Regions from separate parts of the Burkholderia aenigmatica genome, predicted to be linked through region 3. Evidence: predicted binding sites of a transcription regulator. Region 3 holds the regulator's gene; each other region holds the start of a gene.
The links. Region 3 encodes LexA, which represses DNA repair genes until DNA is damaged. Its sites were predicted from a motif close to ACTGTATNNNNATACAGT; they were not measured.
Positions count from the first base shown of each region.

Region 1: the regulator LexA is predicted to act here: its motif matches at 1,903-1,920, upstream of imuA (translesion DNA synthesis-associated protein ImuA).
Region 2: the regulator LexA is predicted to act here: its motif matches at 2,202-2,219, upstream of ACN8ZM_RS26515 (DUF2471 family protein).
Region 4: the regulator LexA is predicted to act here: its motif matches at 1,626-1,643, upstream of ACN8ZM_RS39405 (LexA family protein).

Region 1 is NZ_CP184468.1:3,265,319-3,269,487, reverse strand. Features, by position in the region: gene ACN8ZM_RS15280 (ABC transporter permease) at 1-832, shown strand, start outside; gene ACN8ZM_RS15275 (ABC transporter ATP-binding protein) at 834-1,628, shown strand; gene imuA (translesion DNA synthesis-associated protein ImuA) at 1,934-2,641, shown strand; gene ACN8ZM_RS15265 (Y-family DNA polymerase) at 2,574-4,061, shown strand; partial or broken gene ACN8ZM_RS15260 (error-prone DNA polymerase) at 4,068-4,169, shown strand, end outside.
Region 2 is NZ_CP184469.1:2,140,307-2,144,475, forward strand. Features, by position in the region: gene ACN8ZM_RS26500 (hypothetical protein) at 1-200, opposite strand, end outside; gene ACN8ZM_RS26505 (NAD(P)H-dependent oxidoreductase) at 353-1,138, opposite strand; gene ACN8ZM_RS26510 (LysR family transcriptional regulator) at 1,225-2,118, shown strand; gene ACN8ZM_RS26515 (DUF2471 family protein) at 2,282-2,686, shown strand; gene ACN8ZM_RS26520 (FAD-dependent oxidoreductase) at 2,945-4,169, opposite strand, start outside.
Region 3 is NZ_CP184468.1:1,782,487-1,786,655, reverse strand. Features, by position in the region: gene ACN8ZM_RS08435 (sulfate ABC transporter substrate-binding protein) at 26-1,063, opposite strand; gene lexA (transcriptional repressor LexA) at 1,328-1,975, shown strand; gene ACN8ZM_RS08425 (hypothetical protein) at 2,002-2,337, shown strand; gene ACN8ZM_RS08420 (DUF2939 domain-containing protein) at 2,367-3,086, shown strand; gene ACN8ZM_RS08415 (universal stress protein) at 3,184-3,681, opposite strand; gene nodI (nodulation factor ABC transporter ATP-binding protein NodI) at 4,019-4,169, shown strand, end outside.
Region 4 is NZ_CP184471.1:275,575-279,743, reverse strand. Features, by position in the region: gene ACN8ZM_RS39410 (Y-family DNA polymerase) at 1-1,172, opposite strand, end outside; gene ACN8ZM_RS39405 (LexA family protein) at 1,169-1,609, opposite strand; gene ACN8ZM_RS39400 (hypothetical protein) at 1,812-2,447, shown strand; gene ACN8ZM_RS39395 (RES family NAD+ phosphorylase) at 2,447-3,085, shown strand; gene ACN8ZM_RS39390 (hypothetical protein) at 3,241-3,477, shown strand; gene ACN8ZM_RS39385 (hypothetical protein) at 3,650-3,889, shown strand; gene ACN8ZM_RS39380 (hypothetical protein) at 3,899-4,169, shown strand, end outside.

The DNA of each region.
Region 1 (4,169 bases), 1.5 Mb from region 3:
GGTGCTGATCTCGTTTCGCATCCTCAACTTCCCCGACCTCACCGTCGACGGCAGCTTTCCGCTCGGCGGCGCGGTTGCCGCAACGCTGATCTCGGCCGGCTACGACCCGTTCAGCTCGACCTGCATCGCGATCGTCGCGGGCGCGGTGGCCGGCTTCATCACCGGCTGGCTCAACGTGCGCCTGAAGATCATGGATCTGCTCGCCAGTATCCTGATGATGATCGCGCTCTATTCGGTGAACCTGCGGATCATGGGCCGGCCGAACGTGCCGCTCATCACCGAACCGACCATCTTCACCGTGCTGCAGCCCGACTGGATGCCCGACTACGTGCTGCGCCCGGCGCTGCTCGCGATCGTCGTCGTGGTCGCGAAGCTCGGCCTCGACTGGTTCTTCTCGTCGCAGCTCGGCCTCGCGATGCGCGCGACCGGCGCGAACCCGCGGATGGCGCGTGCGCAAGGCATCGCGACCGGCCGCGCGACGCTCGCCGGGATGGCGCTGTCGAACGCGCTCGTCGCGCTCGCCGGTGCGCTGTTCGCGCAGACGCAGGGCGGCGCGGACATCTCGATGGGGATCGGCACGATCGTGATCGGGCTGGCTGCCGTGATCATCGGCGAGACGCTGCTGCCGGCGCGCCGGCTCGTGCTGACGACGCTCGCCGTCGTGCTCGGCGCGATCGTCTACCGCTTCTTCATCGCGCTTGCGCTCAACAGCGAATTCATCGGGCTGAAGGCGCAGGATCTGAACCTCGTGACGGCCGCGCTCGTCACGATCGCGCTGGTGCTGCCGGCGACGCGCAAGAAACTGTTCGCGCGCAAGAACGGAGGGGCCTGACATGCTGTCCGCACAAGACCTGAAACTCACGTTCAATCCCGGCACGCCGATCGAGACGCGCGCGCTGCGCGGGCTGTCGCTCGAGATTCCCGACGGCCAGTTCGTCGCGGTGATCGGCTCGAACGGCGCCGGCAAGTCGACCTTCCTCAACGCGGTCAGCGGCGACCAAGCGGTCGATGCGGGACGCATCTCGATCGACGGCACGGACGTCACGCGCAAGGCCGCGTGGGATCGCGCGCACCTCGTCGCGCGCGTGTTCCAGGATCCGATGGCCGGCACCTGCGAGGCGCTGACGATCGAGGAGAACATGGCGCTCGCGATGGCGCGCGGTGCGCGGCGCGGCTTCCGGGCCGCGCTCGACCGGCCGTCGCGCGAGCTGTTCCGCGACAAGCTGCGGCTCCTGAACCTCGGCCTCGAGAACCGGCTGACCGACCGGATCGGGCTGCTGTCGGGCGGCCAGCGGCAGGCGGTGAGCCTGTTGATGGCGTCGCTGCGGCCGTCGCGGATCCTGCTGCTCGACGAGCACACGGCCGCGCTGGACCCGAAGACGGCCGCGTTCGTGCTGGAGCTGACCGCGCGCATCGTCGCCGAGAGCAAGCTGACGACGATGATGGTCACGCACAGCATGCGGCAGGCGCTCGACTACGGCGACCGTACGGTGATGCTGCACCAGGGGCAGGTCGTGCTCGACGTGTCGGGCGACGCGCGCAAGGGGCTCGACGTGCCGGACCTGCTGCAGATGTTCGAGAAGGTGCGTCACGAGCAGCTCGACGACGACGCGTTGCTGCTCGGCTGACGCGCGGCAGGCGGGCCGGCGCGGTGTGCAGGATGTGCATCGTGCCGGTTGGCAGGCTGGCTGGGCTCTGCTCGGTTCGGCCCGGCTGCGCGATTCGGTTCGCATGTGCCGCATCGGCGCCCGAGGGGTGTGGCGGGCGTCCGGGCGGTGCGAGCCGGTGATGCCGGTGGCGGCCCGCCGTAATATCGCGGGCCCGCCGGCTTTTCACCCGTCTTTCATCTGACGAAATACCGGTTTCGTACCAGTACTGTGCGGCGTGGACGCATTGCCATATACTGTATATCCATACAGTTGTGGGTGGCGTCATGCTCGCATCCTCCATTTCTCCCGAATCCCTTCATCCGTCGCTGTGGCGCGGTTCGCAGCTCGCGCGTGGCGGTCCGCGCACGATCGACACGGGCTTTGCATCGCTGTCCGCCGAGTTGCCGGGCGGCGGCTGGCCGGTCGGCGGGCTCGTCGAGCTGCTGGCCGCGCAGCCGGGCTGCGGCGAAATGCGGCTGCTCGCGCCCGCGCTCGCGCGCACCGTCAGCGCGCGGCGCCCGCTCGCGCTCGTCGCGCCGCCGCAGTCGCCGCATGCCACCGCGCTCGCCAGTCTCGGCGTGCCGGCCGACGCGCTGCTGTGGCTGCGTGCCGGCAGCCGCACGGATGCGCTGTGGGCTGCCGAGCAGGCACTCAAGACCGGCTGTTGCGGCGCGCTGCTGCTGTGGCAGGACGCGCGGCCCGATGCGCTGCGGCGCCTGCATCTCGCGGCCGCGCGCACGGGCGACACGCTGTTCGTGATGCTGCGCCCGCTGTCGGCCGAGCGGCAACCGTCGCCGGCCGTGCTGCGGGTCGCGCTGTACCCGGTGCCGGGCGGTGTGTCGCTCGACATCGTCAAGCGGCGCGGCCCCGCCCGCAGCGAGCCGCTCGTGCTCGACCTGCCGTCGCCCATCGTGGAGAGCCGCTATGCGCGTCTTGCTCGGCATCCATCTGCCGCGCCTGCCGCTCGACGTGTGCGTCGCGCCCCCGTCTGACGGCGAGGCCGGCAGCGCCGGCCGTGCGGTGCTCGAGCAGGGTGTCGTGCTGATCGCCGACGCGGCCGCGCGCCGGCAGGGCGTGCGCGCGGGCATGAAGCGCGGCGGCGTGCTCACGCTCGCGCCGCACACGAAGCTCGTCGAACGCGATCCCGCACGCGAGGCCGATGCGCTGCGCGCGGTCGCGCTCGCGTTGCTGCGCTTCTCGCCGTGCGTCGCACTCGACGACGAAGCCACGCTGATCGTCGACGTCGGCCCGAGCCTGCGCCTGTTCGGCGGGCTGCCGTCGCTGTGCCGCCAGGTGCGCGCGACGCTCGCGGCGCTCGGCTATGCCGTGCGCCTGTCTGCCGCTCCGACCAGGGGCGGCGCGTGGCTGCTCGCGCGCGTGTCGGCTCGCGCACGCATCCGGCGCCGGGTCGCCGGGCAAGCGTCGCTCGTGCGCGTGCTCGACCGGCTGCCATGCGTGCTGCTGCCCGACGCGCGTCCCTATGCAGGCTGGTTCGACGGCCTCGGTTGCCGCACGCTCGCCGATCTGCGCGGCCTGCCGCGCGCAGGGCTGCAGCGCCGCTGCGGTCCCGCGCTGCTGGCCGCGCTCGATCGCGCGTATGGCGATGCGGTCGAGCCGCTCGCGTGGATGGCGGTGCCGCCCGTGTTCGACGTGCGGCTCGAACTGCAGGAGCGCGTCGAATACGCGGAAGCCGTGCTGTTCGTTGCGCGGCGGCTCGTCGTGCAGCTCTGCGGTTGGCTGGCCGCGCGGCACCTGTCACTGGCCGCGATGACGTTCGATCTCGAACACGAGCGCGGCCGCCAGGCCGTGCCGCCGACGCCGCTCGAACTCGCATTCGCGGCACCCGTGCGCGACGAGGCGCACTTCATGCGGCTGCTCGGTGAGCGGCTCGCGCGCGTGGAGTTGCCGGCCGCGGTGATCGCGGTGCGCCTGAAGGCCACGCGCGTCGAATCGGTCGCGCCGCCGGCCGACGATCTGTTTCCCGAGCCCGGCGGCACGCGCGAGACGCGTGCGCGGCTGTTCGAGCTGCTGGTCGCGCGGCTCGGCGCGGACAACGTGTTGCGCGCGGCGCCCGTCGCCGATCACCGGCCCGAGGCCGCGAACCGCTGGCTGCCGCTCGACGCGCAGGCCGGCAAGCCGGCTGCCGGGCCGCCGGCTGTGCCGCCGAGGCCCGCGTGGTTGCTGGCGGAGCCGCTGCCGTTGTTGATGCGTGGGGAGCGGCCGGTATTTCATACGCCGCTGAGGATGATGTCGTCGGTGGAACGGATCGAGGCCGGGTGGTTCGACGGTCAGCTCGCTGCGCGCGATTACTGCGTCGCGCAGGACGAGGCCGGTGCGTGCTACTGGGTGTTCAAGGAGCGGGCGGGGAGCGAGGCCGAGCCGCGCTGGTTCCTGCACGGCCTGTTCGGGTGAACGGTGATGGTTGCGGAATTCAGCTGGCTGCCCGATTACGCGGAGTTGTTCTGCCGTTCGAACTTTTCGTTCCTGCATGGCGCGTCGCATGCGGAGGAACTGGTCGAG
Region 2 (4,169 bases), on a different replicon from region 3:
GTGTAGCCCTCGGCGATCAGCCAGTCGAGCATGACGCGCACGGAATCGGTATCGGGAAGCGCGGCCGGTGCGTCCCGCAGACGCTGGGTGACGCGTGCCGCCTGCTCCTCCGTCAGATAGCCGCCGGCTTCGAGTGCGATCAGCAGCGGCGCGCGCGGGTCATCGATCGGTTCTGCCTGGCCCGGTTGTTCGAAAGACATGGTTGTAGTTCTCCGTCGAGACCGATTCGCTGCGCGGGCCACGCCGGCCCATTGTGCAGACGAATCGCGTCGATCCCCGGAAACTACTTGATTCGAGCGCATGTGTCGATATGCCCGCGCGTCGCGTGTGCGCGCGGGCCCGCCATCCGACATCAAGCCTCGTGCGTCAGATGCGCCGCATACCCCACCTTCCCCGGTGCGATCTCGTCCTTCAGCGTCAACGCCGGAATCTCGTAATCGCCCATGTTCTGGCGCCGGAACGGGATCGGCTGCGTGGTCCAAAGCTCATCCAGACGCTGGCCGAGCGCTGCACGCGTTTCGTCGAAGCGTGCTTCGTTCATCTTCCCCGAGCGGTAGATCACGAACGGCGGCAGCACGGAGAAGCCCGGGTAATACAGCATCCCGTGCTGGATCGGGAACAGCACGTCGTCGATCGGTCCGTTGATGCCACGCGGGCTGTAATGCGACTGCCACCCGCCTGCCGTGACGATCACCATCGCGCGCTTGCCGACGAACGAACCCTCGCCATAACGATTGCCCCAATGCGTGTCGGAATGCTCGCCCACCCCGTAGGCAAAGCCGCACGCATACACGCGCTCGAACCAGCCCTTCATGATCGCCGGCATCGAGAACCACCACAGCGGGAACTGCAGGATCACCGCATCGGCCCACCTCAGCTTGTCCTGCTCGCGCACGATGTCGTCGCGCTGCGTGCCGGTTGCGAACGCGTGCTTCGAGTCGTTCGACGGATCGAAACGCGCGTCCGGCTCACGCCCGGTCATGTCGTCCGCGTCGAAGGCCGCCTTCCAGTTCATCGCATACAGGTCGCTCACCTGCACCGTATGGCCGGCCGCTTCGAGATGCTCGACGGTGAAGTCGCGCAACGAGCCGGTCAGCGAACGCGGTTCGGGATGGGCATAGACGATCAGCACATTCATGTTCGGTACTCCGTTGATTGAATGACTGCAGGATGCCGTGACCGAAGGTATATTTGAAATGAATTCCTGATATTGCAGGTATAGCCATGAATAATCTCAGGCGACTCGATCTCAATCTGCTCGTCACGCTGGACGTGCTGCTCGCCGAGCACAACGTCACGCGCACGGCCGAGAAGCTGAACATGTCGCAGCCGTCGGTGAGCGTGCAGTTGCAGAAGCTGCGCGACCTGTTCGGCGATCCACTGCTGCTGCCGGGGCCGCGCGGGATGCGGCCGACCGCGCGCGCGGAGGCGCTGCGCGAGCCGTTGCGGGACGCCATCGAAGCGATCGAACGCGCGGTGATCCCCGCCACGCCGTTCGATCCCGCCACCGCGCAGAACACGTGGCGCGTGGCGGCGACCGACTACGGCGAATCGACGATCGTCCTGCCCGCGCTGAACGCGCTGCGTTCGACCGCGCCCGGTACGCGGCTCGCGATCGTCGAGCTCGTCCCGCCGAGAATCGAACAGGATACCGAACGAAACGGCATCGACCTCGCCTTTCACACGACCGACGAATCACCGGCCGGCATGCGGCGGCTGCCGCTGTTCGTCGAGCGTTACGTGCTCATCGGCCGCGCCGGTCACCCGAAGCTGAAGCGGCGCCCCACGCTCGCGCAGTTCAGTACGCTCGAGCACGTGATCACGTCGCCCGACGGCGCCGGCTTCTTCGGCGTGACGGACGAAGCGCTCGCGAAGGTGGGCGCCACGCGGCGCGTCGTGCTGTCGGTGCCGCACTTCCTGTTCGTGATGTCGGCCGTCGCCAGCACCGATCTCGTCGCGATGGTGCCCGAGCGGCTGGTGCGCAACGTGCCCGCGTTGCGGGTCGTGGAAGCGCCCGTCGACGTGCCTGGCTACGAAATGTCGATGCTGTGGCACGAACGCGTGCATCGCGATCCGGCCCACCGGTGGTTGCGGGAGACGATCGCGGCAGCGGTGTAGAACGTTCGCCTGCCCGGTGCGGCCGCCCGCTTCGATGGCCATCGCACAAAATCCTTCATCCGGGGCTTGAAACCGCGCCAAACACTGTATATATTTACAGTGCTTTTGCACCATTTGACCCGAATTCCGTCATCACAGACGGACGGACCTTTGTGAGGCGACCATGTTCCAGGCATCCGCATTCGATCCCGAGCAACCCGGCTTCAACCCCGTCCACTTCGAACGCGCCGCGCAGCGGGCGGTCGTCGATCTGCAGCGTGTCGCCGGCGGCCCCGCGCAGCGGGCGCTCGGCCTGCGGCGCCGCACCCATCCTGCGGCCGTCCGCACGATGAGCTGGCAGGCGCTGCTGAACGTCGAAGAGCTGGCATTCTCGAATGCCGGCTTCCTGAACCGCAACGAGCCGGCCGTCGTCGACGCGTTCATCCGGCTGCGCGACAGCCGCCTGGTCGCCGCGGACGTCGAGGAACCGGTCGATTGGCGCCGCGACGATGACGACCTGCCGGCCATCTATCTGATCGTCAAGGCGATGCTCGACGCGGAAGAGGAAGAACGGGCCGAAGCGGCCTGAACGGCGCCGACGCCGGCCGCTCGCGCTTGCCGGGATCGTGCCGCCACGTTGCGTGGTGGCGCGGGACACCCGCTACATTGACCACATGCGCGCGCGTATCGGCGTATCGGCGGACCGGCGGACCGGCGGATCGGCGGATCGGCGGATCAGCGGATCAGCGGATCAGCGGATCAGCGGATCAGCGGATCAGATGGCAAATTGTGGTTCGTCGCGCCGTCAAGCGACGAACATCGTCACGAACGCCGCAGCAACCACCCGTTACAACCGCGCCGCAAGCCGTGAGCCCTGATCGATCGCGCGCTTCGCGTCGAGTTCGGCGGCCAGTTCCGCGCCGCCGATCAGGTGCACCGAGCGCCCGGCCGCCTGCAGCGGCGCGAGCAGTGCGCGCTGCGGCTCCTGCCCCGTGCAGAGCACGATCGTGTCGGCCTCGATCAGCTCGTGATCGGTACGCTGCTCGCCGTACGACACGTGCAGCCCGCGCGCGTCGATCAGTTCATAGTTCACGCCGCCGATCATCTTCACCTGCTTCATCTTCAGCGTCGCGCGGTGAATCCAGCCGGTCGTCTTGCCGAGCCCCTTGCCGAGCGGCGCGGCCTTGCGCTGCAGCAGCGTCACGTCGCGCGCCGGCGCCGTCACCTGCGCACGCGTCACACCGCCACGCGTCGCGGCCGGGTCGGTCACGCCCCACTCGGCCTTCCACTCGTCCAGATCGAGCGCCGGCGATTCACCCTCCTGCACCAGATACTCGGCGACATCGAAGCCGATCCCGCCCGCGCCGACCACCACGACACGCCGGCCGACCGGCTGCCTGCCCGCGAGCACGTCGATGTAGCTGAGCACGTTCGGCCCGTCCTGCCCCGGAATCTTCGGGTCGCGCGGCGCGACGCCGGTCGCGAGCACGATCTCGTCGTAGCCGCCCGCGATCAGGTCGCTCGCGTCGACGCGGCGGTTCAGGTGCAGATTCACGCCGGTCAGCTCGACCTGGCGGCCGAAGTAACTCAGCGCTTCGTGAAACTCTTCCTTGCCCGGAATCCGCTTCGCCATGTTGAACTGGCCGCCGATCTCGGCCGCGCCGTCGAACAGGTCGACCTGATGGCCGCGCTGCGCGAGCACGGTCGAGCATGCGAGCCCGGCCGGCCCCGCGCCGACCACCGCGATGCGCTTCGGCTGCGCGGCGGGCGTGTATTTCAGCTCCGTCTCGTGGCACGCGCGCGGATTCAGCAGGCACGACGCGATCTTGTTCTTGAACGCATGATCGAGACACGCCTGGTTGCAGCCGATACAGGTATTGATCTCGTCGGCGCGGCCCTGCGCGGCCTTGACCACGAACTCCGCATCCGCGAGCAGCGGGCGCGCCATCGACACCATGTCCGCGCAGCCGTCCGCGAGGATCTGCTCGGCCACTTCGGGACGGTTGATCCGGTTGGTGGTCACGAGCGGAATGCCGACCTCGCCCTTCATCTTCTTCGTCACCCACGCGAAC
Region 3 (4,169 bases):
GTGGCGCGCCGCTGTCGTTATGGCGTTACTGCGGCTTGTAGATCGAATCGAACACGCCGCCGTCCGCGAAATGCGTCTTCTGCGCATTCGTCCAGCCGCCGAAGGTATCGTCGACCGTGTACAGCTTCAGCTTCGGGAACTGCTTCGTCAGCTCCGCCGGCACGTTCTTCGAACGCGGCCGGTAGTAGTTGCGCGCCGCGATCTCCTGGCCCTGCGGGCTGTACAGGAAGTTCAGGTACGCCTCGGCCAGCTTGCGCGTGCCCTTCTTGTCGACCACCTTGTCGACCACCGCGACCGGCGGTTCGGCCAGGATGCTCACCGACGGCACGACGATCTCGAACTTGTCGGTACCGAACTCCTTGACCGACAGGAACGCCTCGTTCTCCCATGCAATCAGCACGTCGCCGATCCCGCGCTGCACGAAGCTCGTGGTCGCGCCGCGCGCGCCCGAATCGAGCACGCCCGCGTTCTTGTAGAGCTTCGTGACGAATTCCTTCGCCGTCTGCTCGTTGCCGCCAGGCTTGTGCAGCGCGTACGCCCAGGCAGCCAGGTAGTTCCAGCGCGCGCCGCCGGACGTCTTCGGATTCGGCGTGACGATCGAGATACCCGGCTTGGTCAGGTCGTCCCAGTCCTTGATCCCCTTCGGATTGCCCTTGCGCACCAGGAACACGATCGTCGACGTATACGGCGACGCGTTGTCGGGCAGGCGTTTCTGCCAGTCCTTGTTGACGAGCCCCTTGTTCGCGAGCGCGTCGATGTCGTACGCGAGTGCCAGCGTGACGACGTCGGCCTGCAGGCCGTCGAGCACCGAGCGCGCCTGCGCGCCCGAACCGCCGTGCGACTGCTTGAAGTTGACCGTTTCACCCGTCCTGGCCTTCCACTCCTTGCCGAACGCCTGGTTGAAGTCCTGATACAGCTCGCGCGTCGGGTCGTACGACACGTTCAGGAACGTCGTATCGGCCTGCGCGTGCGTCGCGACGCCCAGCGCCGCCGCCGCGCCCAGCGCGAGTGTTGCGATCAGGCGGCCCACTCCGCCCACCAGCCCCGTATTGCGCTTGCCCATCCTTGGTTCTCCAGTGTTGTCGGTATTGCGATGTCGGGCCAGTCTAACGAACGGGTTACATGATTAAAAATAATCGTTCCTCATTTTTTAATACTCAAAAGTGCTAACGCAGACGGGATGGACGGTTGCGGCAGATGAACCGGCGTCCGGACGTCGCGAAATCGCGCCGGAACCGGCGTGATCGCGTCGAACCTCACGTAACACTTGAAATTCGCGAACTACTGTATAAAAATACAGCTCACTGTCTATCCATACAGTTCAGCCATGACCAAACTCACCGCCCGTCAGCAGCAAGTGTTCGACTTGATCCGCCGCGCGATCGAGCGCTCCGGATTCCCGCCCACCCGTGCCGAGATCGCGGCCGAGCTGGGCTTCAGCTCGCCGAATGCGGCCGAGGAGCATCTGCGCGCGCTGGCCCGCAAAGGCGTGATCGAGCTGGCCGCCGGTGCGTCGCGCGGCATCCGCCTGCTCGGCATCGACGACGCCCCGCACCAGTTCACGCTGCCGCACGCCGGCCTGATGCAGCTGTCGCTGCCGCTCGTCGGCCGCGTCGCGGCCGGTAGCCCGATCCTCGCGCAGGAGCACATCTCGCAGCATTACGCGTGTGATCCCGCGCTGTTCTCCAGCAAGCCCGACTACCTGCTGAAAGTGCGCGGCCTGTCGATGCGCGACGCCGGCATCCTCGACGGCGACCTCCTCGCCGTGCAGAAGCGCACGGAAGCGAAGGACGGCCAGATCATCGTCGCGCGTCTCGGCGACGACGTCACGGTCAAGCGTCTGATGCGCCGGCCGGGCGGTCTCGAGCTGATCGCGGAGAACCCGGATTACGAAAACATCTTCGTCAAGGCCGGCAGCGCGGAATTCGCGCTGGAAGGCATCGCCGTCGGGCTGATCCGCTCGGGCGAACTCTGACATTCCGTCTCGCTGAGGAGAACATCATGGAACGCCTTTCCCGTCTGCTGCCTTTCCGTCAATTCGGTCGCCTGCGTCACCTGCGCGGCCGCACGCCCTGCGCACCGCTGTCCGCGGCGGCGCCTGTGCAAGAAGAAGTCGCAGTCGAACGGCAGGCGTCCCTGCTGCCGTCGGCGCTCCCCGCTTTCGCGCGGGTATCGCTGAACGCCGGCCTGAATCACGCGGAACCCGCACGCCGCGCACCGGTGCGCGTCTATCACGGCCGCTCGCGCCTGATCATGGTCGGCACGATCGATGCCGTGTGCCGGATGATCGATCGCTGCATCGCAGAGGAACGATCGGCCACGCCAGGCGGTCTCTGATTGCGGAACATCCCCGCACCGGAGGCAACGTGACCGGATCGTCGAGCCGCGCCTGGCGGCTCAAGCCCCTGCTGATCGTCGTGCTGGCCGTCGCCATCATTGCGGCGATCGGCTATGCCTACGCGTCGCCGTACGTCGCGCTCGGTCGCCTGAAATCGGCGATCGATGCGCGCGACGCGCAGGCCATCAGCGAATATGTCGATTTTCCGTCGCTGCGCATCAGCCTCAAGCAGCAGGTCACGGAAGAGTTGATGCGCCGGATCGACGCGGTGAAGAAGAACAATCCGTTCGCGGTGATCGGCGCGCTGATCGGGTCTGCGCTGATCGGCCCGCTGGTCGATGCGTACGCGACCCCGGAGGGTGTGGCCGCGCTGATGAGCGGATTGCCGCCGCGTGGCAATCCGGGTGAGCGTCCACCGGAATGGTCGAATCTGCCGTCAGGCAGCAATGCACCGGGCAACGCGCCGGCCGCACCAACGGCCAATCCGGCACCGGCGAGCGCTGCGACTCCGGGTAGCAACGCAGCCGCTACGGCTGCGTCATCGCAACCACCCGCCGCTGCCGCACCGGCCAGCCCGGCCGATGCAACGCATTCGCCGCACCCGCAGCAAACCAGCGCCGGCTACCGGAATATCGACGAATTCGTCGTGACCTACCAGCGCAGTGCCGACGGCACGCGCTACGCGGCGATATTCCACCGCTTCGGCCTGTTCTCGTGGAAGTTGTCGGCGATCGACCTGCACGCTTGACCGGTCCTGACTGGCCACGGCCGGCGCCCGCGCCACTGACGTGGCACGACGCCTGACCGGCGCGGTTCGCCGGTCAGGCAGTCATCGAATCATGGGATCATTTGCCGTTCGCCGTGGCCGCTTCACGCTCGCGCGCGATTTCGGCCTTCTGCTCCTGCGCGGACGAACATGCAACCAGAATGCTGCAGTTCACGCGATCGAGCAGTTGCGTGTTACCCGAGCCCATCCACCATCTCGACAGCCCGCTGCGGCACCGATGGCCGACCACAACCAGGTCGGCCTGCAGTTCCGTCGCGAGATTCGCGATTTCGTCGATCGGATAGCCGAACGCGAAATGGCCTTCGGCCTGCACGCCGCGCTCGCGCAGCCAGTTCACCCCTTCCTGCAGGATTTCACGCGCGGTTTCCTCGAACCGGCCGCACGCGACGTCGGTCAGCAAACCCGCGCTCTGTGCAATGCTCGAGCGCATGTCGACGACCGACAGCAAATGCGTCTCGGCCTTCAGGTCCATCGCGAGATTGGCGCCGCAGCGCAATGCCTTGCGTCCTTCGAGCGTGCCGTCGTAACACAGCAGAATCTTGTTGTAGCTAGCCATGAAACCTCCCTATCGCAACAACGAGCCTACGCATTCATCATGGTGCGCCGCAATTCAGGACGCAAGGGATGGAAAACGCTGATTCGCCCCGCTCGGCGCGTGCGCGATGATGCGGTGCACGATCGGTGCGCGCATGCATCGCACCGTGCAGGCATGCCCTGAAGAGACGCAGCCGATGCACTAGAATGGCCCGTTCGTACTCCAGCGGGCCATCAGGCGCCGGCATCGTGCACTTCGGTCATGCCCGTGTGACACGCAATCGTCCGATCGGTTCGCCAACCGGCCACGCATCGGGCAGCGGAACGCTTCCGCGCCCGCTTACAACGACAACATGCCCATGTCCGTTGCACCGATCGATTTCCGGAACGTCGAAAAGCGTTATGGCGACAAGCTCGTCGTCAACGGCCTGTCCTTCACGGTACAGGCCGGCGAATGCTACGGCCTGCTCGGGCCGAACGGCGCAGGCAAGACCACCACGCTGAAAATGC
Region 4 (4,169 bases), on a different replicon from region 3:
GCGTTCAATGCGTCGACAGTCTGCATCAGCGCTTGCGGATCTCGGCCATTGCCCGTCATTGTCGGCTCGTCGGCCCCGAACAGCTCCAGTTGCTCGACATCAACCGAACTGAGGTCGAACAGCATCACGCCCGCTTTCGCGTAACGCACCCCTTGCCTGAAAATCCCGCGTAGCGCGTATCGTGCGGCTTGGACGATCTGCCGGGTGTCTTGGGTTGCCGGTGTCAGCCGGATCGAGGTCGACGCGGAGAAAGGTGCTTCCCGCTCCCGAAACGGGCTGTTGCGAATGAAGACCTGCAGTGCGCCCGCCCGCGAGCGCTGCGCGCGCAGACGGTGCGCAGCGCGCTCAGCAAATTCCGCGATCGCCTCGGCGAGTTCGGCTTGCTCGAGCACGGCGCGGCCGAACGAGCGCGACGTCATGATCTGCTTGCGCGGCGCAGTGTCCGCGCCCAGGTCGATGCAGGGCGTGCCGCGCAGCTCGCGAACAGTCCGGGCAAGAACCACCGAAAACTCACCAGCGATCGCCTCGGGGTCGGCGCGTGCGAGGTCCAGTGCCGAAGCGATACCCAGTTCGCGCAGCCGCGGCGCTAAGCGCGGCCCCACACCCCATACGTCGCCGACGTCGACTTCCCTCATCAGGGTCGCCAGCGCACCGCGCGGCATCGCAGTGAGGTCGCACACGCCGTTCCAGTGCGGCCGCTTCTTGGCGACATGATTGGCGAGCTTAGCCTGGGTGTAGGTTGAACCGATGCCGACGCACGTTGGGATGCCGACCCATTGCAGCACGCGAGCGCGCATCTGTTGCGCGTAGTCGGTCAGGTTGTCACGTATGCCGTCGACGAACAGAAACGACTCGTCGATGCTGTAAATGTGCTGGTCGGGCCCGAATTGCCCGATGATAGCCATCATGCGATCGCTGATGTCCGCGTACAGTTCGAAATTCGCGGACAGTGCGACGAGGCCTGCGTCGTGCTCGAGGTGGCGAATCTCGAACCAAGGCTGGCCCATCTTGATCCCCAGCGCCTTGGCTTCTGCAGTGCGTGCGATCGCGCAGCCATCGTTGTTCGACAGAACGATCAGCGGCCTGCCGGCGAGCGCCGGGCGGAACACCCTTTCGCACGAACAATAAAAGGCGTTTCCGTCAATAAGCGCGACGGGGCGCGACGTTCTCATGGCAACGCCTTGATGCAATACGTCGCCACACCCCATATTTCGAGCACGTTACCGTCTCGTGGGCGGATGTCCGGGAACGTGGGGTTGGCAGCCTGCAGTTTGACGATGCCGCCGCGCTGATAGAGCCGCTTGACGGTCAGTTCTCCGTCGACCACCGCCACGACAACATCGCCGTGGCGCGGTCGCACCGCGCGATCGACAATCAGGCGGTCACCGTCGTCGATGCCGGCGTCGCGCATTGATGGGCCGCTGACGGTCAGGAAATAGGTCGCAAGCTGGTGGCGGATCAAGACCTGGTTCAGGTCGATGCGCGAGACGGCGTGGTCCTGCGCGGGTGACGGGAAGCCAGCCGGAACGCGCGCCAGGACTTCGGCCACGGGCACGGGCTTGCCACAGTCGATCTGCGGCACGGTGTTGGGATCCGGGGTGGCGGACATGGCGAATCCTTGGGGCACTGTACAAAAACACAGTATTCTGCACCAAGAGATGCCGGGCGAGAAATTTCGCATTGCAGACGCAGCATTTTTTGCCGATATGCCCTGAACGGTGATTTCGTCCTCGTACCCAAACTCTCTAATCTTGCGATTTTGACGACGACAACTATAATGTTGGCAGAGTCGCAAATTTTGGGAGGGAGTCATGATTCAAGTCCATGAAGACTCAAACACGAACGTAGTGTTGAGCCTGCCGCTCCCGAGCGGCACCGATCCGGTCGTTGCTTCCTCGCTGCAAAAGGGGATCGAAGAGTTGCTGGTTGTCCTTCTGGCCACGCCTCAATGGGAAACAGGGCTGTTCCAGCGCGCGGATGAAATCGCCCGGGTTTTTTCGGGCCTGTCGGCGCCGGCGGCACCGTTGATCGAGGAGCGTATCCGGCGCCAGAAGACCATGCGCGAGGTTTTCGCGCGGGGAGACTGGCTCACGGCAGAACAGATCAATGCGCTGCAGGCGACGCCCCCCACCAACAAGGCTCAACCCGCGAGTGACTGGAAGCGGCGAGGGCGGGTATTTGGCGTGACGTTCAATGGCAAGGAATACTTCGCGGGCTACCAGTTCGACGCGATGTGCCAGCCGCTGCCCGTGATCAAAGACATCCTCGAGGCGCTTGGGCCAGTGGAAGATGCGTGGAAGATCGCGGCGTGGTTCCATTTCCCGAATGGATGGATTGCCGGGCGAGGCGTACATGAGGCCGAACCGGTTGCACCGCGGGACGCACTCGACCGTCGAGATGACGTCGTTGAAGCCGCCCATCATCTGCACGGGGAGTATGTCGCCTGATGGCCGGCCTGCACGCACCCGGCGCTGCGGAGCCGTTCACCGTCCTGCCGATTTCCCGGGAGGATGTACCCGTTTGGTATCACGCGTATTGCACTCACCCTCACAGCACGTCGGCGACCACGTTCTCCGAAGGCTGGGGCAATACGCGGTTCGCACCGATCAATCTTCTGGACGGCTCGCCCGTCCACACGTGGTACGGGGCGAGCTCGTTCGAGTGCGCCATCATGGAGTCGCTTTTCCACGATGTGACGCTCAATCCGCCCGGGGTCTTCTATCTTGACCGCTTGACGCATTACCGGATCGCGAAGGTGCTTCTGCCTGATTCGATCCAGTGCGTTAGCTTCCATACGCCGTATCTGCCCGCCCTGGAGCTGACGCGGGCCGATTTGATCGACAGCATTCCGGCCAAGTATCCGCAGACCCGCCAGTGGTCGCAGGCTGCACACGATCAATGCCCGACGGCGCACGGGATTGCGTACGGATCCCGCAGGAATGACGCGGGCCGGTGCGTCATGCTTTTCGGGCAGAGGCTGTCATCACCCGGTCTCCACGTTCTCGGCGATGACTCACTGGCGGTCGATCCGCTCCGGAGCAAGGTATTGCAGCTGGCGGACAGCCTGAAGATCTCCGTCATCTGACCGACGGCCCTCGCATGGGCACTGTTTCGCAGTCCGGCAACAGCGAAGAGGCACGGCCCATGCGATTCGTTGCTCCCGTCGGAGGAGCTTGATCCAGGCGCGCTGTTCGGTACAGTGTCGATTCGAAACGCGCTTAGGCGACGAAGGAAAATGCGATGACGCTTCCGATCAGACCGCAGAAGAAGGTGAGGCGGATTCACCTGGCCAACGATACCGGAGGTCGATCGCGCTGCCGCTACACATCCAGGCCGAGCGTGCGCGCGAAGTTTGTTCCGCTGGCCGAATTCATGACGTTGCCGCAGGAGGTGCGGTGCGTCGAGTGCGAACGGAAGGCAAAGGACGCAGATGGCGGTGCCGCGCCGTCCGTATATCGAGGAAAATCGGAGCAGTAACGATGCGCGCGGGGATGTTCATTTTGTCATGCATGTGATCGTAGTCATTGGTCACGCCAAGCGGCGCGGGCTCTACGGGTGGGCCACAACATGGGCGATCGCGACCGGAGGTGTGGTCTGGTTTGGCATCGTGAAATTCTGAACCACCAGTTCGGGGATTGAAAGGAAACCGATGGAAGCAATCTCGCCCAAGCTGACGGACGCACAAGTCCGCGTCATGCGATGGCTGTCTCGTGGTTGGCCGGCCGAGCCGGGCGCCGGGTCAGCCGTGATGGTGAACGGCGTGCGTATCTGCAACGTGGATACGATGCAGGCGCTGTATCGAGCTGGTTTCGCAACCCGTGACAATCAGGGATGCTGGCGAGCGACGCCGTCAGGTTTGGCGCTGCGTGACCGGCTCCAACAGGAATAGGAACAATCAATGAATCTGTTTAAGACAGCAGCACCGGCGATCGGCGACTGCGAGCGCGAAGGTCGCGCCGCATTTCGCAAGCACGGGGTCACAGGGCAAACGAAGCACGACTACCCCGACGGTAGCGTGCAGAAAGTGGCATTTCTCGATGGCTTCTCGGAAGAGAGGTTCCGGGCAGGCGAGCGTGCCCTCGATGAGGCTCGCGCATATCGCGCCCTGACGGTACGTGATGCTACTAAGGATAGGGCGTGGGCTGAAAAACTCAGTTCGGGAATTTGCC